Regions from separate parts of the Aminobacter sp. MET-1 genome, predicted to be linked through region 1. Evidence: riboswitches for the same ligand, from Rfam matches in the RefSeq annotation. Region 1 holds a riboswitch; each other region holds the start of a gene.

Evidence for each region. A riboswitch is a leader RNA that binds a small molecule or an ion and turns the genes downstream of it on or off. The one in region 1 is predicted to bind cobalamin.
Region 2: another riboswitch for cobalamin. It lies ahead of NDO48_RS13435 (ribonucleoside-diphosphate reductase subunit alpha); the one in region 1 lies ahead of NDO48_RS08795 (DUF1636 family protein).
Region 3: another riboswitch for cobalamin. It lies ahead of NDO48_RS24220 (ABC transporter ATP-binding protein); the one in region 1 lies ahead of NDO48_RS08795 (DUF1636 family protein).
Region 4: another riboswitch for cobalamin. It lies ahead of bluB (5,6-dimethylbenzimidazole synthase); the one in region 1 lies ahead of NDO48_RS08795 (DUF1636 family protein).

The regions. Positions count from the first base shown of each region.
Region 1 covers NZ_JAMSHL010000005.1:25,131-32,205, reverse strand. Annotated here, with positions in the region: gene NDO48_RS08825 (NADH-quinone oxidoreductase subunit D) at 1-1,119, opposite strand, end outside; gene NDO48_RS08820 (NADH-quinone oxidoreductase subunit C) at 1,129-1,734, opposite strand; gene NDO48_RS08815 (NuoB/complex I 20 kDa subunit family protein) at 1,741-2,322, opposite strand; gene NDO48_RS08810 (NADH-quinone oxidoreductase subunit A) at 2,313-2,678, opposite strand; gene NDO48_RS08805 (winged helix-turn-helix domain-containing protein) at 3,022-4,212, shown strand; gene NDO48_RS08800 (NADAR family protein) at 4,234-4,782, opposite strand; cobalamin riboswitch at 4,898-5,104, shown strand; gene NDO48_RS08795 (DUF1636 family protein) at 5,142-5,576, shown strand; gene cobW (cobalamin biosynthesis protein CobW) at 5,573-6,610, shown strand; gene NDO48_RS08785 (cobaltochelatase subunit CobN) at 6,625-7,075, shown strand, end outside.
Region 2 covers NZ_JAMSHL010000008.1:57,302-64,376, forward strand. Annotated here, with positions in the region: gene NDO48_RS13435 (ribonucleoside-diphosphate reductase subunit alpha) at 1-1,446, opposite strand, end outside; cobalamin riboswitch at 1,553-1,763, opposite strand; gene NDO48_RS13440 (HNH endonuclease) at 2,171-3,070, shown strand; gene NDO48_RS13445 (OsmC family protein) at 3,181-3,603, shown strand; gene NDO48_RS13450 (nucleotidyltransferase domain-containing protein) at 3,677-4,282, opposite strand; gene NDO48_RS13455 (ClbS/DfsB family four-helix bundle protein) at 4,545-5,057, shown strand; gene NDO48_RS13460 (MarC family protein) at 5,159-5,788, opposite strand; gene gyrA (DNA gyrase subunit A) at 6,084-7,075, shown strand, end outside.
Region 3 covers NZ_JAMSHL010000023.1:11,931-19,005, reverse strand. Annotated here, with positions in the region: gene NDO48_RS24235 (anthranilate synthase) at 1-1,919, opposite strand, end outside; gene NDO48_RS24230 (FecCD family ABC transporter permease) at 2,163-3,170, opposite strand; gene NDO48_RS24225 (ABC transporter substrate-binding protein) at 3,224-4,168, opposite strand; gene NDO48_RS24220 (ABC transporter ATP-binding protein) at 4,187-5,002, opposite strand; cobalamin riboswitch at 5,110-5,317, opposite strand; gene NDO48_RS24215 (MFS transporter) at 5,350-6,516, opposite strand; gene NDO48_RS24210 (LysR substrate-binding domain-containing protein) at 6,651-7,075, opposite strand, start outside.
Region 4 covers NZ_JAMSHL010000007.1:71,875-78,949, forward strand. Annotated here, with positions in the region: gene NDO48_RS12195 (DUF459 domain-containing protein) at 1-612, opposite strand, end outside; gene NDO48_RS12200 (lytic murein transglycosylase) at 629-1,855, opposite strand; gene galU (UTP--glucose-1-phosphate uridylyltransferase GalU) at 2,105-2,992, shown strand; cobalamin riboswitch at 3,060-3,243, shown strand; gene bluB (5,6-dimethylbenzimidazole synthase) at 3,291-4,007, shown strand; gene NDO48_RS12215 (outer membrane beta-barrel protein) at 4,196-5,872, opposite strand; gene NDO48_RS12220 (KpsF/GutQ family sugar-phosphate isomerase) at 6,060-7,058, shown strand.

The sequences.
Region 1 (7,075 bases):
GCGGCACAGGAAGTCCATCGCCTGGAGATGGGCGAAACCCGGCGCGCGCAGCTTGCAGCGGTAAGGCTTGTTGGTGCCGTCGGAGACCAGGAAGACGCCGAACTCGCCCTTCGGCGCCTCGACGGCTGCATAAACCTCGCCGGCAGGCACGCGGTAGCCTTCGGTGTAGAGCTTGAAGTGATGGATCAGCGATTCCATCGACCGCTTCATGGCCTGGCGCTTCGGCGGCACAACCTTGCCGTCGATGTTCGACACAGGGCCCGTGCTCTCCTTGCCGAGCAAAAGATCGACGCACTGGCGCATGATCCTGGCCGACTGGCGCATCTCTTCCATGCGGATGAGATAGCGGTCGTAGCAGTCGCCGTTCTTGCCCACGGGGATGTCGAATTCCATCTCCGGGTAGCATTCGTAGGGCTGGCTCTTGCGCAGGTCCCAGGCAGCGCCCGAACCGCGCACCATCACGCCCGAGAAACCCCAGGCCCAGGCATCGTCGAGCGACACCACGCCGATGTCGACGTTGCGCTGCTTGAAGATGCGGTTGGGGGTGAGCAGGTCGTCAAGGTTCTGCACCGTCTGCAGGAACGGATCGATCCACTTGCCGATGTCCTCGACCAGCTTCTGCGGCAGGTCCTGGTGGACGCCGCCAGGCCGGAAATAGGCTGCGTGCATGCGCGCGCCGCAGGCACGCTCATAAAACACCATCAGCTTCTCGCGCTCTTCGAAGCCCCACAGCGGCGGGGTCAGCGCGCCCACGTCCATCGCCTGCGTCGTGACGTTGAGCAGGTGCGACAGGATGCGGCCGATCTCAGAATAGAGCACGCGGATGATCTGGCCGCGCTTCGGCACCTCGATGCCGAGCAGGCGCTCGACCGCGAGAGCAAAGGCATGCTCCTGGTTCATCGGCGCGACATAGTCGAGACGATCGAAATAAGGCACGGCCTGCAGGTAGGTCTTCTGCTCGATCAGCTTTTCGGTGCCGCGGTGCAAAAGGCCGATATGCGGATCGACGCGGTCGACGACTTCGCCATCGAGCTCGAGCACCAGGCGCAGAACGCCGTGCGCGGCCGGATGCTGCGGGCCGAAGTTGATGTTGAAATTGCGGACGGAGGTTTCAGCCATTTCGGCGCCTCAATTCGTCTTGGCTTTTTCGTCGCCCGGCAGCACGTATTCTGTGCCTTCCCAGGGAGACAAAAAGTCGAAATTGCGGAATTCCTGCTTGAGCTCGACCGGCTCGTAGACGACGCGCTTCTGCTCGTCGTCGTAACGCACTTCGACGAAGCCGGTTAGCGGGAAGTCCTTGCGCAGCGGGTGCCCTTCGAAGCCGTAGTCGGTCAGAAGGCGGCGCAGGTCGGGATGGCCCGAAAACAGGATGCCATACATGTCGTAGGCCTCGCGCTCGAACCAGTCGGCACCCGGATAGACCGCGGTGATCGACGGCACAGGCGTGTCCTCGTCCGTGCTGAGCTTGACGCGGATGCGCAGGTTCTGGCGCGGCGACAGCAGGTGGTAGACGACGTCGAAGCGCTTGCGGCGCTGCGGATAGTCGACACCGGCCGCATCGATGAACGAGACGAACTGGCACTGCACGTCGTTGCGCAGGAAGGTCATCACGTCGACAATGTCGGCGGCCTTCACCGTCAGCGTCAGCTCGCCATAGGCGAGCACGCTTTCCTCGATGTCCGCATCGAGCTTTTCCGCGATATAGGCGGCAAGGTCCTTGAGGGCTTCACTCATTTGGGATCACCGCTCGATGGTGCCGGTGCGGCGGATCTTCTTCTGGAGAAGAAGGATGCCGTAGAGAAGCGCTTCGGCGGTCGGAGGACAGCCGGGCACATAGATGTCGACAGGCACGACGCGATCGCAGCCGCGCACCACCGAATAGGAATAGTGATAGTAGCCGCCGCCATTGGCGCACGAACCCATCGAGATGACGTAACGCGGCTCCGGCATCTGGTCATAGACCTTGCGGAGCGCGGGCGCCATCTTGTTGGTCAGCGTGCCGGCGACGATCATCACGTCCGACTGGCGCGGAGAAGCGCGCGGCGCAATGCCGAAACGCTCGGCGTCATAGCGCGGCATCGAGATATGCATCATCTCGACGGCACAGCAGGCCAGGCCGAAGGTCATCCACATCAGCGAGCCGGTGCGCGCCCAGGTGATCAGCGCCTCGGACGAGGTGACGAGGAACCCCTTGTCGGACAGCTCGTTGTTGAGATCGCCGAAGAAGGCGTCGTCGGAGCCGATGAGCTTGCCGGTGTTCGGATCGATGATGCCTTTCGGCTTCGGCGCGATCAGGGTGCCGGAGGCGTCGTTCAATCCCATTCCAGCGCTCCCTTTTTCCACTCATAAATGAAGCCGATGGTCAGCACGGCCAGGAAGATCATCATCGACCAGAAGCCGAGCATGCCGATCTGCCCGAAGGACACAGCCCACGGGAACAGGAACGCCACTTCGAGATCGAAGATGATGAAGAGGATGGACACCAGGTAGAACCGGATGTCGAATTTCATGCGCGCATCGTCGAAGGAGTTGAAGCCGCACTCGTAGGCCGACAGCTTCTCCGGATCGGGACTGCGGTAGGCGACAAGGAAAGGCGCCACAATAAGGGCTATGCCGACTACGAGCGCCACACCGATGAAGATGACGATGGGCAGATACGAACTCAGGAGAGCGTTCATGCTGCGAATTCCGTTGGTGGCCAATCCACCCAGACTTACAGCACGGGGTCCGTTTCCGGAAGCGCGACGGATTCTCGTCTGCCCTGACGAAACGGTCGTGCTGCAATGCGGCGACGGTTAGCGCAGGCGGTTCGGCGAAGCAAGCCCAACCTTGTCCAAAACGGGGCAAAGCCCACCGCTGGACCAAAATCCTGCCGATGTGGCTCCTGTTTGATTTCCTTCGTCTTTTACTCCACTTTACTCTCCTGACAAGTCCGAACCCGCAGCCCTGCTAGCATCTGCAGCAAGAACTGATTCCACTGCCCTTGCGTCACCCGTTCCGAGACTGCGATAGCTTGCCGCAATGAAAGAGAAACTCTCCCTCGCCACCGCCCGTCGCATCGCTCTGGCAGCCCAGGGTTTTGCCGATCCGCGCCCCACTGGCGCGATCACCCGACGTCATCTCCAGCGCGTTCTCGACCGCACCGGCCTGCTGCAGATCGACTCGGTCAGCGCGGTGGTCCGCGCCCACTACATGCCGCTCTATTCGCGACTCGGCCCCTACCCGATGGCCGTGCTCGACGACGCAATGCAGCCCAGGAAGCGCATGCTCTTCGAATATTGGGCCCATGAGGCTTCGCTGCTGCCGCTGGAGACCTTTCCGCTGATGCGCTGGCGCATGGCGCGGGCCGAGGACGGCATGTATGGCGGCCTGGCAAAATTCGGCCGCGAGAACAAAACCTATATCGAAGAGATATTCCGAACGGTGGTCGATCGCGGCCCCATCGCCGCCTCCGACATAGAAGGCGCAAAAGGCTCCGGCGGCTGGTGGGGCTGGAGCCGTGAAAAGCACGCCTTCGAATGGCTGTTCTGGGCCGGCCGCATCACCACCCATTCGCGCCGCGGCTTCGAGCGCCTCTACGACCTGCCCGAACGCGTCCTGCCCGCAGACATCTACAGCCGCCCTGCCCCGCACGCATCGGATGCGCATCGCGAGTTGCTGCGAATCTCGGCCCGCGCCCATGGCGTCGCCACGGCCATCTGCCTACGCGACTATTTCCGCCTGTCCCCTGCCGACATGAAAGGCCGTCTCGAGGAACTGGTCGAGGCGGGCGAACTGATTCCCGTGCGCGTCGACGGCTGGGACCGGCAGGCCTATCTGCATGCCGATGCCCGAATCCCGCGAAAGGTGCAGGCACGCGCATTGCTCGCGCCTTTCGATCCGCTGGTGTTCGAACGCACGCGCGCCGAACAGCTGTTCGATTTCCGCTATCGCATCGAGATCTACACGCCGGCCGAAAAGCGCCAGTACGGCTACTACGTGCTGCCCTTCCTGCTCGGCGAACGCATCGTCGCCCGCATCGACCTCAAGGCCGACCGCCCGGCCGGCATTCTCCGCGTCCATGCGGCCTATGGCGAGCCTTGCGCTCCGCCCGAAACCGCAGCCGAACTCCACGAAGAGCTGAAGCAGATGCGTGGCTGGCTCGGCCTCGAACGCATCGAGGTGACGCCTGCCGGCGACCTCGGACCGGCATTGGCGGCAATATCAATCTGACGCTTTGAGCGCGCCGGCAACTCAGCCGCGCAGTCCGTCGCGCACCTCCATGAGTGCAAACCCCAGGAGATTTTCTCCGCGCCACCGGAGCGGATCGCCTGCACGCTCGTCGTCGGCGGCAAGACCAATGCCCCATACGGCATCGACAGGGCTTGCCTCGACCAGAATGGCGTCTCCGGTCGAGAGCAGGAAGTCGCGCAATGCCGGGTTCTGTCCGAACTTGTGCTTGTTGCCTGCCGCTACGATGCGACCTTTCTCACGGTCCCAGAGAGTGGCGTCGAACCCCCGCACCTCTCTGCCGAACTGCTTGACCTGTTTTGGACTTCCAGCACCCAGTATCCTGGACGCGATTTCATGATCTCCAAACAGGCGCGCCTTTTCAGCCATCATCCAATGTTCGGCAGTTGGATAGCCGACGCCATCGACGAGAAACGAGGCTGCCCACCATTGACTGAGGCAAGACGAGGTAATCGTCCCGTCCTTTGACGGCTGGTGTCCCCAGAAAAACAGGAACTGCATATTCGCCTGAGCGAGATATGCCTCTTCAACCTGAGCGCGATTTCGATACATGCACGTATTTGAAAATGCAGCCCGCGCTTGTCAATCGCTGCACCCATAGGCCTGCAAGAGAACACCTGCGACGGCAGCTGTCGCTCTGCCGCGTTGACTCCACCCCTCGCCACCGCCTAAATCGCCTCCAGACGGTCCTTCACCCGCAAAGGCGAAGGCTAAGAGGGAATGCGGTGCGGCGCTCTGGCGTCAAATCCGCGGCTGTCCCCGCAACTGTAAGCGACGAGCCAAGGCCGGTAACCACTGGGATGTTTTCCCGGGAAGGCGGTGCGAAGGCGACGACTCGCGAGCCAGGAGACCTGCCGTCTGCAACATTGATCCGATCGCCTGGCGGGTGTCCCAGGCAAGGAGCCTGGAATTTGAAACTCGACGACAATTCCTCGGTCGAAATTGGAGACGCATCCGGCGGTGACGCCGACACGCGCGTTTCCGAGGTGACGATTCTCGTCTGCTCCTCCTGTCGCGATGAAACCGGCTCGGACGCGCATCCGCGCGCCGGCGCCAAACTTGCCGAACACGCCCGCCTCGCTGCCGAGGGCGCCATCGCCGTCCGTACCGTCGAGTGCCTGGGCAACTGCAAGCGCCGCCTCAGCGCGGCGCTGATCCGCGACGGTTCATGGAGCTATGTCTTCGGCGATCTCGCAACAACGTCGGGCGAAGACCTCGTCACCGGCGCAAGGCTCTTCGCCACCTCGACCGACGGCCTGATCCCATGGCGCGGCCGTCCCGACAGCCTCAAGCGCGGCCTCGTCGCGCGCATCCCACCACTTGCTCTCATCAAGGAAGACACATGACCGCCTCCGTCGAACGCGTTCCCTGCACCGTCGTCACCGGCTTTCTCGGCGCCGGCAAGACCACGCTTTTGCGCAACATCCTCGAGAACTCCAAGGGCAAGCGCCTCGCCATCATCGTCAACGAGTTCGGCGATGTCGGCATCGACGGCGAGATTCTGAAAGGCTGCGGCGTCGACGCCTGCCCCGAAGAAAACATCGTCGAACTGGCCAATGGCTGCATCTGCTGCACCGTCGCCGACGATTTTGTCCCAGCCCTCGACCAGATTCTGTCGCGCACGCCGAAGGTCGACCACATCCTGATCGAGACCTCGGGCCTCGCTCTGCCGAAGCCCCTGGTCCAGGCCTTCCAGTGGCCATCGGTGAAGAGCCGCGTCACCGTCGATGGCGTCATCGCCGTTGTCGACGGCCCGGCTCTCGCCGAAGGCAAGGTCGCCTCCGACATGGAGGCCCTCGCCGCCCAGCGCGTTGCCGATGATTCGCTCGACCATGACGACCCGGTCGAGGAAGTGTTCGAGGACCAGGTCGCCTGCGCCGACCTCATCATCCTGTCCAAGAGCGACCTGCTCGACGAAGCCGGCCACGCTCGCGCCAGCGCCATCGTCGGCGAGCATCTCGCCCGCGCCGTCAAGATCGTGCCGTCGGCGCATGGCAAGGTCGACCCGTCGGTGCTGCTCGGCCTCGGCCTCGCCGTCGAGGACGACATCGAGAACCGCAAGACCCATCACGACGGCGCCTTCGACCACGAGCACGACGATTTCGACACCTTCGTCATCGAGATCCCCTCGATCGCCAACCCCGACGAACTGGCCAAGCGCGTCGCCACCGCCGCCGAAGAAGAGAACGTGCTGCGCGTGAAGGGCTTCGTCGATGTCGGCGGCAAGCCGATGCGCCTGCTCGTCCAGGCCGTCGGCCCACGCGTCAACCACTACTATGACCGCGCCTGGAGCGCTGAGGACGACCGCCGCTCGCGCCTGGTCGTGATCGGCCTCAAGGGCCTCGACCGCCCGGCCATCGAGCGCATCCTGGTCGGCTGAACCGGACAGCCTGGATGCACATCCTCACCACCACATCCGCCTCGCTCGACGATTTGATCGAGCCAGTGGACCTCAGGCAGAAGCCTGCGGATGTGGTGGCGTTGTCCTTCACCGACAGCGACCTGGCCGGCCTGGCAAACGCCTGGAAGGCGGATGCTGAAAACCTGCCGTCGATGCGGCTCGCCAGCCTGCGTGACCTCCGCCATCCGATGTCGGTGGACCTCTGGATCGACAGCGTGGCTGGCCACGCCAAGGTCATCCTCGTTCGCATCCTCGGCGGCCACGACTGGTGGCGCTACGGCTGCGACCAGCTCGCGGCTCTTGCCCGCGCAAAAGGCATCGCGCTGGCGCTGCTGCCCGGCGAAAGCCACGACGAGGATCTCAGGCTGATCGAAGCGTCGACGCTGCCGCGGACCGAACTCGACGCCCTGCTCGGTTATTTCCGCGAGGGCGGACCTGAGAACA
Region 2 (7,075 bases), on a different contig from region 1:
GGCGGTGTTCATGTCATGGGTGCGGCGACGGTCGTCGCCTGTGTTCTTCCTGAGGTCGAGGAACTCCTCGATGTCGATGTGCCAGGTCTCCAGATAGGCGCAGACCGCACCCTTGCGCTTGCCGCCCTGGTTGACGGCGATGGCCGTGTCGTTGGCAACCTTGAGGAAGGGCACGACGCCCTGGCTCTCGCCATTGGTGCCTTTGATGTGGGCGCCGAGGCCGCGCACCGGGGTCCAGTCATTGCCGAGTCCGCCGGAATATTTGGCGAGCAGGGCGTTGTCCTTGATGCCCTTGAAAATCGCGTCGAGATCGTCGCCGATGGTGGTGAGGAAGCAGGACGACAGCTGAGGCCTGAGCGTGCCCGAGTTGAACAGGGTAGGGGTCGAGGCCATGAAGTCGAAGGAGGACAGAAGGTCGTAGAATTCGATTGCCTTGGCATCGCGGTCGATCTCCCTGATCGCCAGCCCCATGGCGACGCGCATGAAGAAAGCCTGCGGCAGCTCGATACGCTTGCCCCTGGTGTACAGGAAGTAGCGGTCGTAAAGCGTCTGCAGGCCCAGGTACTGGAACAGCAGGTCACGCTCGGGCTTGAGGGCTGCGCCCAGCCGGACGAGATCGAAACGGCCGAGCTCAGGGTCGATCAGATGGGCCTCGATGCCGGCGGCCACGAACTCACCGAAGTAGGAGGGATAGCGCTCGGCCATCTGGTCCTGCGTAGCCTGCTCGGGGCGGCCGGACACGAAGCTCAGCGCCTCGCGCCGCAGGCGATCCAGCAGCAGCCGCGCCGAGACGAAGGCGTAGTTCGGTTCCTGCTCGACCAGAGTGCGCGCTGCGAGGATCGGTGCCAGCGACAGTTCGTCCAGCGTGATGCCATCATAGAGATTGCGCCGAGCCTCGGTGAGAATGGGCGCTGCCGCTACCGCCTCCAGTCCCTGGCAGGCGTCCTCGACGATGTGCGACAGCCTGATATCGTCGAGCGGGGTAAGAGTTCCGTCGTCGAGCCGGACCTGAAGCGAGGGAGAGGGCAGCGCCGCGATCTCCTTCTCGGCCTGCCGCTCCTTGGCGCGCTCTTCTCGATAGAGCACATAGGCGCGGGCCACCTTGTGATGACCGCCGCGCATCAATGCGAGCTCTACCTGATCCTGCACGTCCTCGATGTGGAAGGTGCGGCCTTCGCCGACCCGGCGCGCCAGCGCAGTCGACACCTGCTCGGTGAGTTCCTCTACCACGTCATGGACACGGCGCGATCCGGCGGCAACCGAGCCTTCGACTGCAAGAAAGGCCTTGGTCAGCGCCACGGTGATCTTGGTCGGATCGAAGGGCGTGACTCCGCCATTGCGGCGGATGACGCGATAGGCAGGTTCTGCCACCGTCGTGTCTTTTCTAGGATTGGAAACAGGGATCGCAGCGATCCCGTTGGAGGTCTGTGTCGAAGTCGCCGGCATCTCTATCCCCGTGGCGTTGCGGACGGGGCTTGCCGGGAACGCTGCTGGACGCAAAATGCCATCGGCCATGCGACTGCAAGCGCACCGCCGGGACACCCCGCCCGAGGTTCGATCAATCCGTCACGGCAGGTCTCCTGGCTCGCAGGTCATTACTTACGTCGGCCTTCCCGATGCGATCGCATCAGTGGCGTTATTCGACGCAAGCTCACTGCTTACAGTTGCGGGGGCAGCGTCGGCATTCCCTTTCGAGGCACCGACTTCCCTCTTAGCTCCCGGGCCGAAATCGACTCGGAAGAACCACGACTTGTATATTTAGTGGTCAAATAACGGGGATGGTCAATATGTGGGTGCTGAGGAATTCGTGGATGATGCTCAACGCAATGTCCATCTGGACCGAGAAACGTCCATTGAGCTGGACAAGCAGGCCCCCACGGGGCAACTGGCGCGACCTCTTTGTCGATCGCTTGCCCGGCTACTCTGTTGAACAGGAGCCATGAATCGGCGCTGTCATCTGTGATGTTTGGGGTGTTGTGAAGAGGCTGCAGCTAAAGGTATGCACGACGCCCCTATGCGTTGACCTCGCTGCAGGGCCCCGATGCGCCTGTTATCGGGTAGTTCCGAGCGGCGAAATCGAGATGCCCCTCTGGCTGATCTTTGAGAAAACCTGCGACAATTCGAAGATTTTCAGATCGCAATTCCCGGATGTTCGCGCTACGGAAGGCCTATGGGGTATGGGGTCTTCATTCACAGGTCGGATTCGATCTACGACGATAGTCCGGCGGAGCGCTATCAATTTCCTTCGCAGTACTTCGGCAGAGTTCAAGCCTGCGTCGGTGACTGGATCATTTATTATGAACCTCGCAAGGTGGCTGACACCAAAGGGTATTTTGCTGTTGCCAGGGTCCAGCAGGTCATAAACGATCCAAGTGTTCCAGGTATGTTCTTGGCGATCATCGAGCCTGGCAGCTATCTCGATTTCGCGAGACCGGTGCCGTTCTCCAATGACGCGGGCGTGATTGAGCGCGGTCTCTTGAACGATGCCGGCGCTATCTCGGGGCGAGCGCAATCTGCTGTTCGAGCACTGTCACCGAGCGACTTCGGTCGGATCGTCAGCCTCGGATTGGATCAGGCGGAGCCACTACTTCCGCGCAATGACCCCGAATTGCCTGTCGACGGCTTCGCGGAGGAGCAGACGCCGTTCGTTTTCGAAGAAGCCCGGGAGCGGACGTCATTTCTCAGTTCGCGCATCGTGCGCGATCGCGTTTTCCGGCAGGTGGTGTTGCGCGCCTATGACGAGCGCTGTGCGGTCACCGGACTAAAACTCATCAACGGCGGGGGACGCGCTGAGGTCGAAGCTGCGCATATCCGACCGGTGGAAGCCAGCGGTCCCGATGTCGTGAGCAATGGCATTGCGCTATCCGGCACTGCGCACTGGATGTTTGACAGAGGGCTCATCAGCCTGTCGGATGAGCTTGAGATCCTGATTTCCCGACAAGCGAACGACGCCGATGGCATTCGCGGGATTATCAATCGTACCGGGCGAGCGCTTGTGCCGATGCGCGGGTCGGATCGGCCTCATCCGCACTTTCTGCGATGGCACAGAGAAAACTGCTTCAAGCACTGAGCGTACGAGTAACCGCTCTGTGCCTTGCGCATCGATATCCGCCGCGCTAGCTGACGATAGAGTCTGTGGTTGTTGCCTGCTGGCATTTTTTGATTGGGAAGGACGTCTTCGTGAAAGCACGTGTGAAATGGGTCGAGGATCGCACCTTCGTCGGCGAGTCCGGCAGCGGACATAAGCTGGTTCTCGGCACCTCGCATGGCACGGAAGGCCGGACGCCGGGCCCGAGCCCGATGGAACTGGTGCTGCTCGGCACTGGCGGCTGCTCGGCCTATGACGTCGTCCATATCCTTGAAAAAGGCCGCGAGGCGGTCGAGGACGTGGTGGTGGAAATGGATGCCGACCGCGCCGAGACCGAGCCCAAGGTCTTCACCAAGATCCACATGCACTACATCGTCAAGGGCAAGAAGCTGTCGTCCGACAAGGTCAAGCGCGCCATCGAGCTGTCGGTCGAGAAGTACTGCTCGGCTTCGGCGATGATGGCCAAGACGGCCGAAATCACCCATGATTTCGAGGTCATCGACACCTCGAACTGAGCGATTGCCGGATGGATCGCGGCCGGGCCGTGGCGTTTCGGGCGCAGCTTGATCAGACCCGGCCGGTGCCTGTCTAGAGCAGCTTTATCCAGTCATGACCGGGGTGCGTTGCCCCGAGGCTGGCTCCCAGCCAGTCGCGTTCGGCCTTCTCCAGTTTTGGCAAGGCGGTACGGAAGTCGAACTCATCCTTGTCACGCTGGTGCTTGGCCTTGAGCAAGAGGATCGCCGCAGCCTTGAGATAGGGGATGCCGGTGTCGGTGACGCCGACCATCTCGGCGCGGGGGCGGACAATCGACTGGTTGCGCTTGCAGACCCAGCTTTCCGGCGTGCCCGGTTCGACCATCATGTCGACGCGCCAGCAGTTATCGGCAACGTCCAGGCACCACACCTGCGAAATCGACGCCGGGATGGTGCTGCCTTCGGGCAGGTATTCGACAATGCCGCCGCCAGCGGTGAAAAAGACGACGCCCTTCAGCGCGCTGCGAAAGATCGGCAAGTCCTCGCGCAGGACGGTGAATTCGAGATCCTCGTGATCGCGGGTCTGGTGTCCGTGCCAGAGGTCGAGGGCCCAGCCGCCGACCACGCACCAGGGCCTGTCGACCCCGGTCAGCCGCGCCGCCAGCTCTCGGGGATGCCAGGTGCACCAGGCATCGTGGTCGGGAGCTTCTGGGTGTTTCATGGCAGCGGATCCTTTGAGCCGATGACCTAGCCCATAGATCCGCAAATCGGAATCGATTTTCGGATAGCATGCTTCTCGGCTTCGAACGCTTCGAATGGCCACGGCTCGTCAGCTGGCGGCGCTCCAGCCGCCGGTACACTTCGCGGACCATCAGTCTGCGCCAGCGCGCAAGTGCTAAAGCTTGCGGTCGGCCAAGGGCGATGCAGCAGGTGGTATGTCTTGGACGGCAACTTCGAATCGCGCGGGCAGGCAAAGTTGAAAGATGAGTGTTCCAGATAACAAGGCCGAGTTGCTTGAGGCGATCGACAGCAGCCTCGGCAAGTTGTGGCGCGACCTGGCAACGGTGCCGGAAGCGCTGGCCGGCGAGGTTTCGCTGGAAGGTCATGCGAAGGGCACCATCATGAGCGTGCGCGACCTCGTCGCCTATCTGATCGGCTGGAACGAGTTGGTGCTGAAATGGCATGAACGCCGCCGCGCCGGCCTCGCTGTCGATTTCCCCGACACAGGCTTCAAGTGGAACGAACTCGGCAGGCTTGCCGGGAAATTCTATGCAGACCATGCGGGACTGACTTGGCCGGCCCTGCTTGAGCGCCTGGCGGATGCGAAGATGCGGATCGTGGCGCTGGTCGAAGAATATCCGGATGCCGAGCTTTATGGCGCACCCTGGTATGAAAAATACACGATGGGTCGGATGATCCAGTTCAACGCCTCGTCGCCCTATGCCAATGCACGTGGCCGCCTGCGCAAATGGCAAAAGGCGAGGGGTGAAGCCTGACATCGCCGCGCTGAAACGCGCTGCGGTCGCGGTCTGACCTGGGCTAACCTGCTGCTCAAGAAAACGGCGCAGGGCATCGCGGCCCGTCGCGCAGCCAGGGTCTACATCGCCACCAGTTCCTTGATGCCGTCGGCGACGAACTGGACGGCAAGGGCTGCGAGGATGACGCCGAGCAGTCGCGTCAGGATCGAGCGGCCGGTCTGGCCGAGGAAGCGGTCGATGCGCTCCGCAAGGATGAAGACCAGATAGGTCAGAGCCAGGCAGGCGAGGATGATGAGGACCAGCGCCAGCTGGCCGGTCCAGCCGCTGAAGGAGCCTGACAGCAGCACGGTGGCCGAAATCGCGCCCGGACCGGCGATCAGCGGGATGGCGAGCGGGAAGGCGGCGATGTTGTGGATGTGGTCGCGGGTGATGGCGACATCCGAAATCTTCTCCTTTCGGTCCTGCCGCTTTTCGAAGACCATTTCGAAGGCGATGAAGAACAGCAGGAAGCCGCCCGCGACGCGGAAGGCGGGCAGGGTGATGCCGAAAACCTTGAGGATGGCGGCGCCGGCAATGGCGAACAGGGCGAGCACGGCGAAGGCAATGACGCTGGCGCGGATTGACACCTGAACGCGCTGCTCGCGGTTCATGCCGCGTGTCACCGCCAGGAAGAGCGGCGCCAGACCCGGGGGGTCGATGGTCACGAGGATTGTCACGAAGGCATTGAAAACAGTGTCGAAAAGCGTCATTCGGCACCTCCCCGTCGCACGCAGGCTAACCCGGCCGCAGTTGCCGCGCCAGTGGCAAAATCGGTCATGCAGCGGCCATTTTTGCCGGTTTCGCCAGCTTCCCCAACGGCATTTCGTGGCAACCGGGCACAATGGCGGCGAGAATATGACGGACATGTCGCCGCAATGTTGGAAGCCTAAGCTATCCATTTGAAATGACGTGGAAAATCAGCGTTGGAAAAGCGCCGCCGAAGTTGGTCTTCACGGGCGCGATCCTATATAAGGGGTAAATGATTCCCAACATGCGTGATCAAAGTTGACCGACCAGAAATCACCGCGTGGACCTGACGGTCCCTCCGGCATCGAGCCAATTTCCATCATCGAGGAGATGCAGCGCTCCTACCTCGATTACGCCATGAGCGTGATCGTGAGCCGTGCGCTGCCCGACGTGCGCGACGGCATGAAGCCGGTGCATCGGCGCATCCTCTACGCTTCGCATGAGAGCGGTTACCACTGGAACCGCAAATATGTGAAGTCGGCGCGCCCCGTTGCCGACGTGATGGGTAAATACCATCCGCACGGCGACGCCTCGATCTATGATGCGTTGGTGCGCATGGCCCAGGACTGGTCGATGAGCGTCACGCTCATCGACGGGCAGGGCAATTTCGGCTCGATCGACGGCGATCCGCCTGCAGCGATGCGCTACACCGAAGCGCGCCTGACCAAGGTCGCCCACGAACTGCTCGAGGACATCGACAAGGATACGGTCGATTTCCAGGACACCTACGACGCTTCGGGGCAGGAACCGCGCGTGCTGCCGGCACGCTTCCCGGCGCTGCTGGTCAATGGTGCCGGCGGCATCGCCGTCGGCATGGCGACCAACATCCCGCCGCACAATCTGGTCGAGGTCTGCAACGGCGCCATCGCCGTCATGGAGAACCCTGGTATCGACCTGCCCGACCTGATGGAGATCATCCCCGGTCCGGATTTCCCGACCGGTGGCCTGATCCTTGGCCGCTCGGGCATCTACAATGCCTATTCGACCGGGCGTGGCTCTGTCGTCATGCGCGGCAAGGTCAATATCGAACAGAGCCGCGGCGACCGCGAAGCGATCATCATCACCGAAGTTCCCTATCAGGTGAACAAGGCCTCGATGATCGAGAAGATGGCCGAACTGGTGCGCGACAAGCGCATCGAGGGCATTTCCGACATCCGCGACGAGTCCGACCGTCAGGGTTATCGCGTCGTCATCGAGCTCAAGCGCGATGCCAATGCCGAGGTGATCCTCAACCAGCTCTATCGTTTCAC
Region 3 (7,075 bases), on a different contig from region 1:
GGTTTGGAGACGCGGATGCGCGACGGCTTGCCGTGCATCGGCACCGCCAGCTGGCGCAGCTCGCCGCCATAGGCTTCGGCCAGCGCCTGCAGGCCCAGGCACACACCGAAGATCGGCAGATCGCGGTCGCGCGCCTTCTTGATCGTCGCCGCCGTGTCGAAATCCTTGGGCGTGCCGGGTCCGGGCGACAGCACCACGAGATCTGGCTTGATGCGGTCGAAGATTTCCTCCGGCACCGGCGAACGCACGGTCGAGACGTCAGCGCCGGTCTGGCGGAAGTAGTTGGCGAGCGTGTGGACGAAGGAGTCCTCATGGTCGACGAGCAGGATCTTCACCCCTTCGCCGACGCGCGCGGTGGTGCGCTCGGTGCCTGCGGAGTTGCCGGTCTTGGCGTCGCGGATGGCGGAAAGCATGGCTGAGGCCTTCAGTTCGGTTTCGGCTTCTTCTTCTTCGGGAACGGAATCGTAGAGCAGGGTGGCGCCGGCGCGCACCTCGGCGATGCCGTCCTTGATGCGGATGGTGCGCAGGGTCAGGCCCGTGTTCAGGTCGCCGTTGAAATGCACCATGCCGATCGCACCGCCATACCAGGCACGTGGGCTCTTTTCATTGTTCTCGATGAAGCGCATGGCCCAGAGCTTGGGCGCGCCCGTCACCGTCACCGCCCAGGCGTGGCTGAGGAACGCGTCGAAGGCGTCCATGCCCTCGCGCAGGCGGCCCTCGATGTGGTCGACGGTGTGGATCAGGCGCGAATACATCTCGATCTGGCGGCGGCCGATGACACGCACCGAGCCCGGCTCGCAGACGCGGGACTTGTCGTTGCGGTCGACGTCGGAGCACATGGTGAGCTCGGATTCGTCCTTCTTCGAGTTGAGCAGCTTGAGAATCTGCTCTGAGTCGGAGATGGCGTCGTCGCCGCGCTTGATGGTGCCCGAGATCGGGCAGGTCTCGACCCGGCGACCGTTGACGCGCACGAACATTTCGGGCGACGCGCCGATCAGGTATTCGCCTTCGCCGAGGTTGATGAAGAACGAGTAGGGCGAGGGATTGATGTTCTTCAGCCGACGCGAAATCTCCGAAGGTGCGGTCTCGCAGCGCTCGTAGAACATCTGGCCGGGCACGACCTCGAACAGATCGCCGCGCTTGAAGCTGTCCATCGCCCGGCGCACCAGCTGGGCGTATTCGCCCGGCTCATGGTCGCCGCGCGGCGGAATGCGGTCGGAGGTCTTGAACGGTTCGACGACGCTGTCGCGAGCGACGCCAATGGTCGAGAAGTCTGCGCCGGCATAGTCGTAGCGGTCGTGCCAGGCCTTGGCCGAATAGTGGTCGACGACAAGGATTTCGTCGGGCAGGAACAGCACCAGGTCGCGCTGGCTTTCCTTGCGTTCGAGCTTGTGCTGGACGGGGTCGAACTGGAAGGCGAGATCGTAGCCGAAGGCGCCGTAGAGGCCGAGATTGCTGTCGTCGTCGGTCTTGAACAGGGCGGTGATGGCGCGCAGCACGGTGAACACCGAAGGCACGCGCGAGCGCTCTTCCTCGGTGAAGACGCGGCCGGGCGTTTCGACTTCGAGCTTGATCAGGCGTGCGCTGGTTTCGCCGATTGTCACTTCCGACAGGGCAGCCAGCGTCTTGCCGATGACGGGCAACAGGGCTTCGCCGCGCGCGTTGAGCGCTTCGATCTTCATGGCGCGGCCGCGGGCCGAGATCACCAGCGGCGGGTCGATGATGGCGGTGTCCCAGCGGGTGTAGCGGCCAGGATATTCGTAGTTCGAGGAAAAGACCGCGCCACGCCGGCTGTTGAGTCCGTCGAGATAGGTCTCGATCGCCCCGGCATAGGCGGTCTCGTGGCGCTCTCTCGTGATCGCAATGCCACCTCCGGTGACAAAGCGCTCAGCGCCATTTTCGAGGATTTCCACCGTCATTCCCGTCTCCATCTCTTGCCGCTGGAGGTTCCGGAGCCTGGTTCGAAAAAAGCAAATGGCCGCCCGGAATTCCCGTTGCGGCCACCACAATTTTCACGCGCACGCGCTTCAAGAGGCCGCTGTCAGCTGGCCCGCCACCAAGTGTTCTGGAGCGAAGTCGTGTTCATGGGCAAATGCATAGCGGCGAAAAATCGGCGGCGCAACCGGATTTGCGTCGTGTTGCATTGCATTACCAACTGTCCGTCAATTTGTTGTCCGGCGGCGCATCAGCACCACGAAAGCCACGCCGCCGATCAGTCCGGTGACGATGCCGAGCGGCATGTCCTGCGGCGGCATCACGGTGCGGGCGGCCATGTCGGCGGCGATCAGGAATATGGCTCCGACCAGCGCCGACAGCGGCAGAACCCGGCGGTAGTCGCCGCCGACGAAGAAGCGCACGATGTGCGGGATCATCAGGCCGACGAAGGCGATGACGCCCGAATAGGCGACCGCACAGCCGGTCAGCAGTGCGCAGACGACGAAGACCTTGAGCCGGAAGCGACGAGCCGGGATGCCGAGCGCAGTCGCGCTCTCGTCGCCGAGCGTCATGGCGTTGAGGTTGCGGGTCTGCATCAGCAGCCAGGCGCCGCCAAGCAGCAGGGCGATGAGCGGGTAGGGCAGGTGGCTCCATTGCGCCAGGCCGAGGCCGCCGAGCATCCAGAAGATCGCCACATGGGCGGCCTTTGGGTCGCCGATGAAGATCGACAGGTTGGCAGCGGCGGAGATGATGAAACTCACCGCCACGCCGGCAAGGATCAGCTGCCCGGCAGACTGCACCCGCGTCAGGTTGGCGATCGCCAGCACCAGCGCCGTCGCTGCCATTGCGCCGGCAAAGGCGAAGACCGGCACGGTTGCCGTGCCGAACACCATGCCGACATGGATCAGCGCCATGATGGCGCCGAAGGCCGCGCCCGACGAAATGCCCAGCAGATGCGGGTCGGCAAGCGGGTTGCGCGTCACCGATTGCAGTGCCGCTCCGACCAGTGCCAGCGATGCGCCGACGACAGCTCCCAGGATGACGCGCGGCGCGCGCACGTCCCAGACGATGTTTTCGCGGCCGCTCGACCAGACCACCTCGACGCTGCCAGGCATCAGCTTGTTGGCGATCACGCCCCACACGGTCTCGAGCGGAATCGCCACCGGGCCGACGCCGACGGCGATGACCATGGCGATGACGAGCACGACCACCAGCCCCGGGATCAGGGCCGGCATGGCATGGATCAGGACATGTCGCGGCCCTACGACGAGGTGGCGGTGCGACACGGTCAGCCGGCCCGCATCGCGGCGGCCAGTCGCTTGATCGCTGCGATGTTGCGCGGTCCCGGCGTCGCCTCGTTGTATTCGAGCACGAAGAAGCGGTTGTTCTTCACCGCTGCGATGTCCTTGAAGGCCGGGTTGGTGCGCATGAACTCGATCTTCTGCTCTGCGGTCACTTCGCCATAGTTGACGATCACCACCATGTCGGGGTTGCGCTCGATGACAGGCTCCCAGCCGATCTCGGCCCAGCTCGACTCGACGTCGTCGGCGATGTTCCTGCCGCCGGCAGCCTCGATGATTGCCGTCGGCATGGCGTAACGACCGGCGGTAAAGGGCTTCTGCTCACCGGAATCGTAGAGGAACACGTTCACCGGCTTGTCGAGCTTGGGCAGCGTCGCCTGGAAGTTGGCGAGCTCCTTCTCGTAGCCGGATACCAGCGCATCGGCCTTCTCGCGCACGCCGAAGATCGCGCCGAGATTGAGCAGGTCGGCATACATGTCCTGAAGCGATGACTTGTCCTTCTTCATGATGTGGATGCAGCTCTCGGTCAGCTCGTAGACCGCGATGTTGAAGGGCGCGAGCGTCTCGGGGGTCACGTCGCCGCCAACCTTCATGCCGTAATTCCAGCCGGCGAAGAACAGATCGGTGTCGACGCCGAGCAGCACTTCCTTGGTGACGTATTTCGGCGCGAGCTCGGGCAGTTCGCCCACACCCTTGCGCAGGTTTTCGTCCAGCGTCTTCCAGCCCGATATGCCGGAATAGCCGACCATGCGGTCGGCGAGGCCGAGCGCCAGCATCATTTCGGTCAGGTTGACGTCGTGCGAGACGGCGCGCTTGGGCGCGGCTTCGAAGGTCACGTCGCGGTTGCAGCTCTTGACGGTGACGGGGAAGCCGCTGGCCATTGAGGAGGCGCAGGTGGCGAACAGGGCGGCGGCGATGAGGGGCAGGCGCATTGGGGCTCCTTTGGTTTGTCAGCGTTCGAGATGGAAGGAAAAGCGCGGGCGGCCGGTGACGGGATGGTCGTCGAGGGTGGCGCCGACGGCAAAGCTCCGGCGGATGCGCTCGGGCGTCAGGATCTCGGCAGGTTTGCCGCAGGCGACCGCGTGGCCGCCATCCATCACCAGCACGCGGTCGGCATGGGCGGAGGCGAGCGCCAGATCGTGCAGCGAGACGATGACGGTGCAGCCGAGAGTGCCGAGCAGTTCCAGCACCTCGAGCTGGTGGCGGATGTCCAAATGGTTGGTCGGCTCGTCGAGGATCAGAAGATCGGGCCGCTGCACCAGCGCACGGGCAATCATGACGCGCTGCTTTTCGCCGCCGGACAGCGAGTTGAAATCGCGCGCAGCAAGGGCGGTCAGGCTGAGCAGGGCAAGAGCGGCCTCGACTTTTTCGTAGTCGTCACCGTTGGTGCCGAAGCCGGCCGCATGCGGTGTCAGGCCAAGCTCGACGATCTCGGCGACCGTCAGGCCGAAGTCGGAGGCGCTTTCCTGCAGCACGGTTGCGATGCGGCGGGCGCAATCGCGCGGCCTCATTTTCCAGATGTCGGCGCCGTCGAGCCGGACAGTGCCCGTAACCGGCTTGTGGTAGCGGTAGAGGCAGCGCAGCAGGCTCGACTTGCCGGCGCCATTGGGGCCGACGATGGCCAGCAACTCGCCAGGCGCGACCGACAACGTCACCGGTTCGAGGATGGGCCTGGAAGCGCGCGGCCCCCAGCTTACGCCGTCGAGTTCGAGAAGTGCCGGGGTCGAGCCGACAAGGCGGCTAGCGGCGTGGACGCGATCGAGCATGCCCTGTCTCCGCGATCAGGCGGAGCAGGCAGAACGATCCGGTCAGCGCGCCGGTACCGAAAAGGGCAGTCGCAACCATCATCATCTCCGCGGCACACCCCGGCCGGTTGAGTTAATCGGATGATGGCAGGTCTCCTGGCTTGCGGGTGATCGCGCCTCGGAGCCTTCCCGGCCTGACGACCAGTGGCAGTTTTCCGAATTGCTATCCGCTCACAGTTGCGGGGGCAGCCACGGTTTCGCGTCGAGGACGTCTCACCGTGTTCCCATTTAACCTGCCGCCTGGAGACGGCAGGAACCATCACTGTCGTCGCTACAGCAGCGACGGGATGCTGACAATCGCTAAAGCGTCATGCCGCCTGCTGAATTGCGTCACGGCGCTCGATGGCGAAGGAAAACACGGCGACGCCGAAGGCGGAGAGCGCGATGGCGGCGCCGACGAGCGGCAGGTCGGCATAGCTTACGCCCATCGAAATTGCCGCACCGCCGACCCAGGCGCCGGCGGCATTGCCGGCATTGAAGGCGCCCTGGTTGAGGGTGGCGGCGAGGTTCGGCGCTTCGGATGCGGTTTCGACGACGCGCATCTGCATCGGCGGCACGATGACGAAGGTGATGACGCCCCACATGAAGACGAGCAGGATCGCCGCCGGCGCCGAAGTGCTGAGTTCGGCAAAGGCGACGTGGATCGCCGCCATCACCACCAGTGCGCCGATGGCCGTCGGCATCAGCTTCCAGTCTGCCAGCTTGCCGCCGATGATGTTGCCGATAGTCATGCCGCCGCCGAACAAAAGCAGGATCCAGGTGACTGATTCAACCGACAGACCGGTGACGTCGGTCAGGATCGGCTTGATGTAGGTGAAGACGGCAAACAGGCTGCCCGATGCCAAGGCCGAGATGATCATGGCGAGCCAGACCTGCAGCTTGCCCAGCACCTTGACCTCGCCCGCCACGCCGCCCTTGCCGGGAGGGGCGACACCGGCCGGCACCATGAAGGCGATGGCCGCGACCGAGATCAGGCCGATGACGACGACGGCGTAGAAGGTCATGCGCCAGCCGAAGGCCTCGCCGAGCGCGGTGCCGCCGGGCACGCCCAAAATGTTGGCGAGCGTCAGGCCGGCGAACATCAGGGCGATGGCGCTGGCGCGCTTGTTGGCAGGCACAAGGCTTGCCGCCACGACCGAGCCGATGCCGAAGAAGGCACCGTGGCCAAGCGCGGTGATGACGCGCGCCGCCATCAGCGTCCAGTAGGTGGGAGCTACGGCGCAGAGCAGGTTGCCGAGCACGAACAGCATGGCAAGGCCGATCAGCACCGGCTTGCGCGGTAGTTTCGCCGTGCCGATGGCGATGATCGGGGCGCCGATGACGACGCCGAGCGCGTAGCCGGTGACCAGAAGGCCGGCGGCCGGGATCGATACGCCGAGGTCGGCTGCGACCTCAGGCAACAGCCCCATGATCACGAATTCGGTGGTGCCGATGCAAAAGGATGCAACGGCCAGAGCGAGGATCGGCAAGGGCATGGGCGGACTCGGGGGAGCTGAAACGATTTAGGTCTACTTTTTCCTCATGCCGGCCACGGCGCAAGCGATGTTGGTGCATTGCAGCAATGCGTACCGTGCATGGCAGCCATTTGGCGGCAGCAATCCGGCTTAGGTCAGGACTGTTGCGTCAGGTCGCGGCGAAGGAATTCGTAGAGCCGCTCGACGGCCGAATTGCCGGCCTGCGGGTTGCGCAGGATGCCGATTTCCATCTCCGGCAGGGGCGGCAGGCCTTCGGCTTCGCCGATGATGCGCAAGCTGGGCGGCACGCTGCGCTGGGCGAGGCCGGCGACTGCCAGTCCCGCCTGCACGACGGCGATCAGCCCAAGCAGGCTGGCGCTGGAATAGGTGCTGCGGAACGAGCGGTCGGCGGCACCCAGCACCTGCAGCACGATGCGTCGCGCCAAGCTGCCCGGCTCGAACAGGGCGACGGGCAGGGGATCAATCTCCCAGGCGACATGGTTGGGCGAGGCGACCCAGACCAGGCGCTCGCGCTGCAGCACCTCGATGGCCTGTTCGGGGCTGCGGGTGATGATGGCAA
Region 4 (7,075 bases), on a different contig from region 1:
GCTGGTGTACTCCTTCATCCAGGCGGTGCTCATCGGCGGTTCTCTGTTGTCGCCGACACGCATCTGCTGACGGTCGTTGGAGCCGAGCATGACCACAACGACGGCAGGCTTCTCCTGCTCGATCAGTATCTTCGCCTGCTCGGGCCAGTTGTAATAGTCGTCACGCACCAGACCCGACGAACCGCTCGTCTTGTCGATGACGCGGACCTTGGCGTTCTCGCCAAAAACGGTGGTCAGGCCCTCGGCGATGCCGGCGCCGAGAAAATCGCCGATGACGAGGATGGTGCGGGCGTCCGCCGCCTTCTCGACGACAGGCACAGCCGGCTGTGCCGGCTTGGCCGGCGCACCGGCAAGCCCTTCCTGGGGCTTGCGCGGCGCTTTGCGGACCTTCTTGGGCGGCGCGGCCTGAGGCTCTTCGAAGATGTAGGGATCGACGCGCGGCTCACGGCGCGGCATGAACAGGTCGCGCAGCGACCAGCGCCGCAAGATGCCGTCCTGTGCGAAGGCGGGGGTAGGGGCTGCGACAGGGATGGCGGTCATGGCGACCGCCACCGCAAGCAGTGGCATCGTCAGGCGCAGAACGGCTTTTTTCGAGCGACGCGACGATGCCAAACGCAACCTCCGGTGGCTATTTCTTTCGCAGCCATTTGAGCACTTCCATGCTCGGATGGCCGTCCTCCGTCAAGCCCAGCTGTGCCTGAAACGCCTTGATTGCGGAGCGCGAGCCCTCGCCGATCTTGCCGTCGGCCTTGCCGTCATAATAGCCGTGAGCCGACAGGCGCTTCTGCAACTCCTGCTTCTCTTCGAAGCTGAGCTTGGTGAAGGGCCGTTTCCAGTCCTGGACAAGACCACCATAGCCGGCGATTTCGTCGGCAAGAAGGCCCACGGCCAGCGCGTATTTGTCGGCGTTGTTGTAGCGCTTGATGACCTGGAAGTTCTTGGTCATCAGGAAGGCGGGACCGCCGCGGCCGTCGGGCACCTTGAGGGTGGCGACATCGGAGCCGCGCTTAAAGGCCTTGCCGTTGGCGCGCTCGACGCCGAGTTCCGCCCACTTGTCGAGCGTCATCGAGCCCGACGGGAACTTTCGGCCCTCGGGCAGCACGACCTCGTAGCCCCAGGTCTTACCGCCTTGCCAGCCGTTCTTCTTGAGCAGATTGGCAGCGGTGGCTAGCGCATCCGGCACCGAGTTCCAGATGTCGCGCTTGCCGTTGCCGTCGGCGTCGACTGCGTAGGCCTGGTAGCTGGTCGGGATGAACTGGGTGTGGCCCATCGCGCCGGCCCACGAGCCCATCAGATGGCTCTCGTCAATGTCGCCACGCTGCAGGATCTTCAGCGCCGCGATCAACTGGGTGCGGGCATATTTCGAGCGGCGCTCGTCGCCATAGGCAAGGGTCGCCAGCGAGCGCACGACATTGCGCATCACCTTGTCGTTCTTGAGAATCTCGCCGTAGTTCGATTCCATCGACCAGATGGCGAGCAGCACGTAGCGGTCGACGCCGTAGCTGGCCTCGATGCGGTCGAGCCACGGCTTCCACTTGCGCGCCATGGCGCGGCCGACCTCGATGGACTGGTCGTGGACGCGGTTGTCGAAATAGTCCCACACGGGTGCGGTGAATTCGGGCTGGAAGCGCGCTTTTTCAAGCACTTCCAGGTCGGCCGAGGTGACGCCTCGGAACGCACGGTTATAGGTCGACGCTGAAATGCCGTTGTCGGCGGCGACGGCGCGGAAGCCAGCGACCCAGCGTTCGAAGCCGGCCTCGGCCGAAGCCTTGCCCGCAGGCAGCAGCAGCGCGAGCGACAGGCCGGCGATCGTGGCAAATCCTGCCAGGCTTCTGGCGGTCTTGCGAAGGGGCATTCTTTCCTCCTGGAAGAGTTCGGAAAGTCGATTCATCGCCGATGCCGGTTATCAATCAGTTTACCATAGTCCCCCTGGGGACCTAAAAGCCGTGGGTCGGATTGTCCCCCGAAGGCCCAACACAATCAAGATCGCGTGATCTCGGCCTTGCTCGTGCCACCCCATTGTGCCAACGCGTTCAGTATTCTTCAATTCAGGCATGAGAATGTTGTGCCCGATATCGATTTTTCTCTTTCGGACGACCGCGCAATGAAAAGAGTTCGCAAGGCAGTATTTCCCGTCGCAGGCCTGGGCACCCGCTTTCTGCCGGCCACCAAGTCTATCCCCAAGGAGATGCTGACGGTCGTCGACCGTCCCGTCATCCAGTATGTCGTCGACGAAGCCCGCGAAGCGGGCATCGAGCACTTCATCTTCGTCACCGGCCGCAACAAAGCGGTCATCGAAGATCATTTCGACGTCCAGTTCGAGCTCTACGATACGCTTGCCCAGCGCGGCAAAAGCGATCAGCTGGAGCGGCTGCAGAAGCTGCAGCCGGCGCCGGGCCAGACGTCGTTCACCCGCCAGCAGGTGCCGCTCGGCCTCGGCCATGCTGTATGGTGCGCGCGTGAACTGGTCGGCGACGAGCCTTTCGCGCTTCTCCTTCCCGACATGATCATGCAGTCGGAAAAGAGCTGCATGCGCGAGATGGTCGAGCTTTATGCCGAGACCGGCAACAACATCATCGCCGTGCAGGAATGCGACCCGGCCGAGACGCACAAATATGGCATCGTCGGCAAGGGAAAGGCCGTTCATACCGGTTTTGCCATCGACGGCATGGTTGAGAAGCCGAAGCAGGGAACGGCACCGTCGAACCTGTTCATCAACGGCCGCTACATTCTGCAGCCGCAGATCTTCGAACTGCTGGCCAAGCAGGAGCGCGGCGCCGGCGACGAGATCCAGCTGACCGATGCCATGCTGAAGCTCGAGAAGTCGCAGCCCTTTTATGGCTATCACTATCGCGGCCGGACCTTCGACTGCGGCTCGCCGGAAGGTTTTGTCGAGGCCAATGTGGCATTTGCCCTGGCGCGCTCCGACATCAGCGGCCGCATGGCCGAAGTGATCGAAGGGCTTCTGGGCGAGGTGAAACCCAGCCGCTGAGCCCCGTCAATGTCGCCCGCGCGTCATTTTCGGGCGCGCGGCGCGGTGGCCAAGGGCCCGCAAGGCCTGTAGAACACTCCCGCCAGGTGCCCGCTCATGCGGGAGAATCGGGAACACGGTGAAACTCCGTGGCGTGCCCATCGCTGTAAGAGGGACCGTATCGGCAAAAGCCACTGTCCGGCAGGATGGGAAGGTGCTGAAAGCGGGATGAACTCGAAGCCAGAAGACCGGCCCGGCAGAGATGGTCCACCGCATGGACAGGCGGACGGACGCCGTTTCTATCGCAAGGGGACACGCGATGCCGGCCGCCCATGTTCAAACCGCCTGCGGCTCGTTCGATGCCGCGGCGCAGGACGCCGTCTACAAGGCCATCTTCACCCGTCGCGACGTGCGCAGCCATTTCCTGCCCGATCCGATAGACGACGTGGTCATGGCGCGCCTTTTGATGGCGGCGCATCACGCGCCATCGGTCGGCTTCATGCAGCCATGGAACTTCATCATCATCCGCGATGCCAAGCGCCGGGCGCTGGTGCGCGACCTGTTTTTCGCGGCGCGCGGGCAGGAGCTGCCGCATATTGTCGAGGAGAAGCAGGCGCTCTATCGCAAGCTCAAGCTCGAAGGCATCTGCGAGGCGCCGCTCAACCTGGTCGTGACCTGCGATCGGGGACGCTCGGCCAACTCGCCGCTGGGGCGCTGGCACAATCCGGAAATGGATCTCTACAGCACTGTTTGCGCGGTGCAGAACCTCTGGCTGGCGGCGCGTGCCGAAGGCATCGGCATCGGCTGGGTCAGTATCCTCGACCGTGACGCACTGAAGGCATTGCTGGCGATCCCCGAACATGTCGTGCCGGTGGCCTATCTCTGCGTTGGCCGCGTCAGCGAATTCGCCGCGCGCCCAGATCTCGAGCGCCATGGCTGGGGCAACCGGCTGCCGTTGGCCGAGCTTGTCATGAGCGAAGTGTTTGCCGGCGAGGGGGAGCAGGGGGTGAAGGAGGCGGTGGCAGGATTGGGATGAGCGGGGCGGCGGGCGTTCTTGCGCTGCCGGGTGCTCGTTTTGGGGGCTCGCAGCTCCGGCCGTTCTGGACCGTCCCGACAACTTTGCCGGCCACGGCATGGATCCGCGACACTCTCCGCTCGCTACGTCGAGGATGACGAACTGCGGGATGTGCAGGCGACACCAGTCGAAGCCGGCACGCTGAGACCCTAGCGCTGAACTTTCACGCCGACGAAGACGCTGTTGGTGGTGCTGTCGCGGTTGGAGAGCGTGCTGCTGAAGGTCTCGTGGCGCAGGCGTCCGGTGAGGCCGGTGTAGCGGTTGAGCCACCAGGTGAGGCCCGCCTCGGCACTGAGGGACAGATCATGGTCGGTTGAACCGGCGTAATCGCGCCAGCCGATGCCGGCGGCGGCGAAGCCGGTGAGGTTGGCGCGCATCTGGCGCTCGACGCCGAGACGCGCCGCATAGAGTACTGAGCCGCTTTCGCCTGCCGACGTCGAACCTTCCAGCGAGGTGGTGCCGTTGAGGGTGACGATGGTGCCGCGCATCGGCGACCACCGGAGATCTGCGGCGACGGAGGCGGCGGAGATGCTGCCCAGCCTGCCGTCGTCAAAGGTCTGGCCGACCCAGCCGGCGGAAATCTCGCCGCCGAATTTCTCGCCCATGTCGATCTCGACGCCTGCAAGGGCGGCAAACTGATTTGCCGAACGCTCGAAACCGGCGGTGTCGAACCTCAGGTCGTAGATGCGACGGCCGAACTGGATTTCGCCGAACGGGGTCAGCGCCGGCGACACCTCGTAGCCGATGCGCAGCCTGCCATTGTAGAGGGTCGAGTTCCTGTCCTTCTGCGACAGCGTGCCGCCGCCCGACAGAGCGGCGTCGCCATAGCTTTCCTTGACGGCTTCGCCCGATATGCCGAAGCGCAGCTTGCCGACGTCCTTTTCCAGGCCGAGCGAGCCGTTGAAGGTCTGCAGGGTGGGGCGCTCGGCGGTGCCGATGATGACGACGGGCGAGGTCGCCGATTCCGGGCGGACATTGTAGCCGAGGCGGGCAAGTGCGCGCATGCCTTCGGCAAGATCGAGCTGGAGGCGGCCGTCGATGCCGCCGGTGACGTCCTTGACCTCCTGCCCGGACACCGACTTGCGAAAGTTGCCATAGGCATCGACGGTGGCCGAATGGCTGTCCCAGTCGGACGCCGCATTCAGGCGGAGCGTGGTTTCAGACAGGATCGCCGACTTTCCATCCGAACTCGAATCGGCGTTGGAGGTCGCGGTGACGCCCTGTTCCAGGCTTGGCTTGAGCACGAAGGTGCCGAAGCGGATGCCCGTCGGGTCGTAGGGATTGAGCTCGGGCTGCGGCTTGCGGCCTTCGATCGCTGCCTGGCGCGCGGATTCGGGGCCGTTGTCCTCGCTGCCTTCGAAATCCACCGTCTGCTGGCGCACGGTGCCGGTGGTGGTTTCATCCTGCTCGGGGGCAGGGGTCTTCTTCGGCGCGTTCGCCGGCTGTTGCCGGCCGGCGAGCTGCTCGCGCCGCGCCTTGGCCCGGTCGCGTGCCGTGGTCGGCGGCAGCGCCTGCAAGGGGCCCGCGTCGTTGGCGAAGGCATCGTCGGCATTTGGCGGTTCACTGAACAGGCTGGCCGAGGCGTTGGCCGGCTTGTCGGGCACCGCGCCGGGACTGGCCGGCTGGTAGTCCTCGGCTTGGTTCTGCGTGTCGGCGTCCGTTGCCTGGTCCTGCGATGCGTCAGCGGGACGCTTGCGCTTCAGAGGCTTGCCCTGGTCGTCGGTGACCGCGCCGCGCAGCCCGGCATCCTGGGCGTGGACCGGCCCGGCGCACAGCACCGCTGCCACACTTGCCGTTGCCAGCAAGGCGCAGATGCGCGCACCCAAGAGGTGCCCCCTATGCTCCGGCCTGACCCGTGCCATCGTACCCACTGCTTCGCCGGCGCGAACTGCGCCGTGCTTAGCAACTGGTAAATGGCCATGGTTAATGGAGTGTTGAACTGGCCCGCCCGGAAGGGAGGCCGAGGGGCAATATTGATGGACAGCCGGCGTATGACGCGCTAACGCATGCGCCATGCACGCTGGATCGCTGAAAAAAGAGCCGGACCCGCAGGCGTCGATCGCCTCGGCACTTCGTACCATCACCACCGAGCAGGCCGGTATCGCCGCACTCGTGGCGGCGCTCGAAGGCCCGCTGGGTGAGCCTTTCGCGCGCGCCGTGTCGGTGCTCGGCCAGCTCAACGGCCGCGCCATCATCACCGGCGTCGGCAAGAGCGGACATATCGGCAAGAAGATCGCCGCCACCTTCGCCTCGACCGGCACGCCGTCCTACTTTGTCCATCCCGCCGAGGCCATACATGGCGATCTCGGCATGATCACCCGCGACGACGCCATTGTTGCCATTTCGTGGTCAGGCGAAACCGCCGAGCTAAAGGGCATCGTCGGCTATTCCAGGCGCTTCTCCATTCCGCTGATCGCCATCACCGCCGGCGACGCATCGGCGCTCGCCAGGCAGGCAGATGTCGTGCTGTCGCTGCCGCGCTCGCCCGAGGCCTGCCCGCATGGCCTTGCGCCGACAACCTCGACGCTGCTGCAGCTCGCCATCGGCGATGCGCTCGCCGTGGCTCTGCTCGAGGCACGCGGCTTTACCGCCGATCATTTCCGCACCTTCCATCCCGGCGGCCAGCTGGGCGCCAGCCTGATGCCGGTGGGCGAACTGATGCACACCGGCGACCGCATGCCGGTCGTCACGGTCGGCACCAAGATGCCGGAAGCGGTGAGGATGCTGTCGCAGAAGCGCTTCGGCTGCGTCTGCGTCATCGATGCAGATGGCAAGCTCGCCGGCATCGTTACCGATGGCGACCTTTCCCGCAATCTCGACCGCAACCTGGCTGAAACCCGGGTCGAGGAGATCATGACGACGCGGCCAAAGACGGTGCCCCGCCAGATGCTGGCGGGCGCGGCGATCGCCATGCTCAACGAGAACAATATCGGCGCGCTGATCGTGGTCGAGGGCGACCGCCCGGTCGGCCTCGTGCATTTCCACGATCTGCTCCGGATCGGCGCAGCCTAGCTTCCTCGATCCCGGGA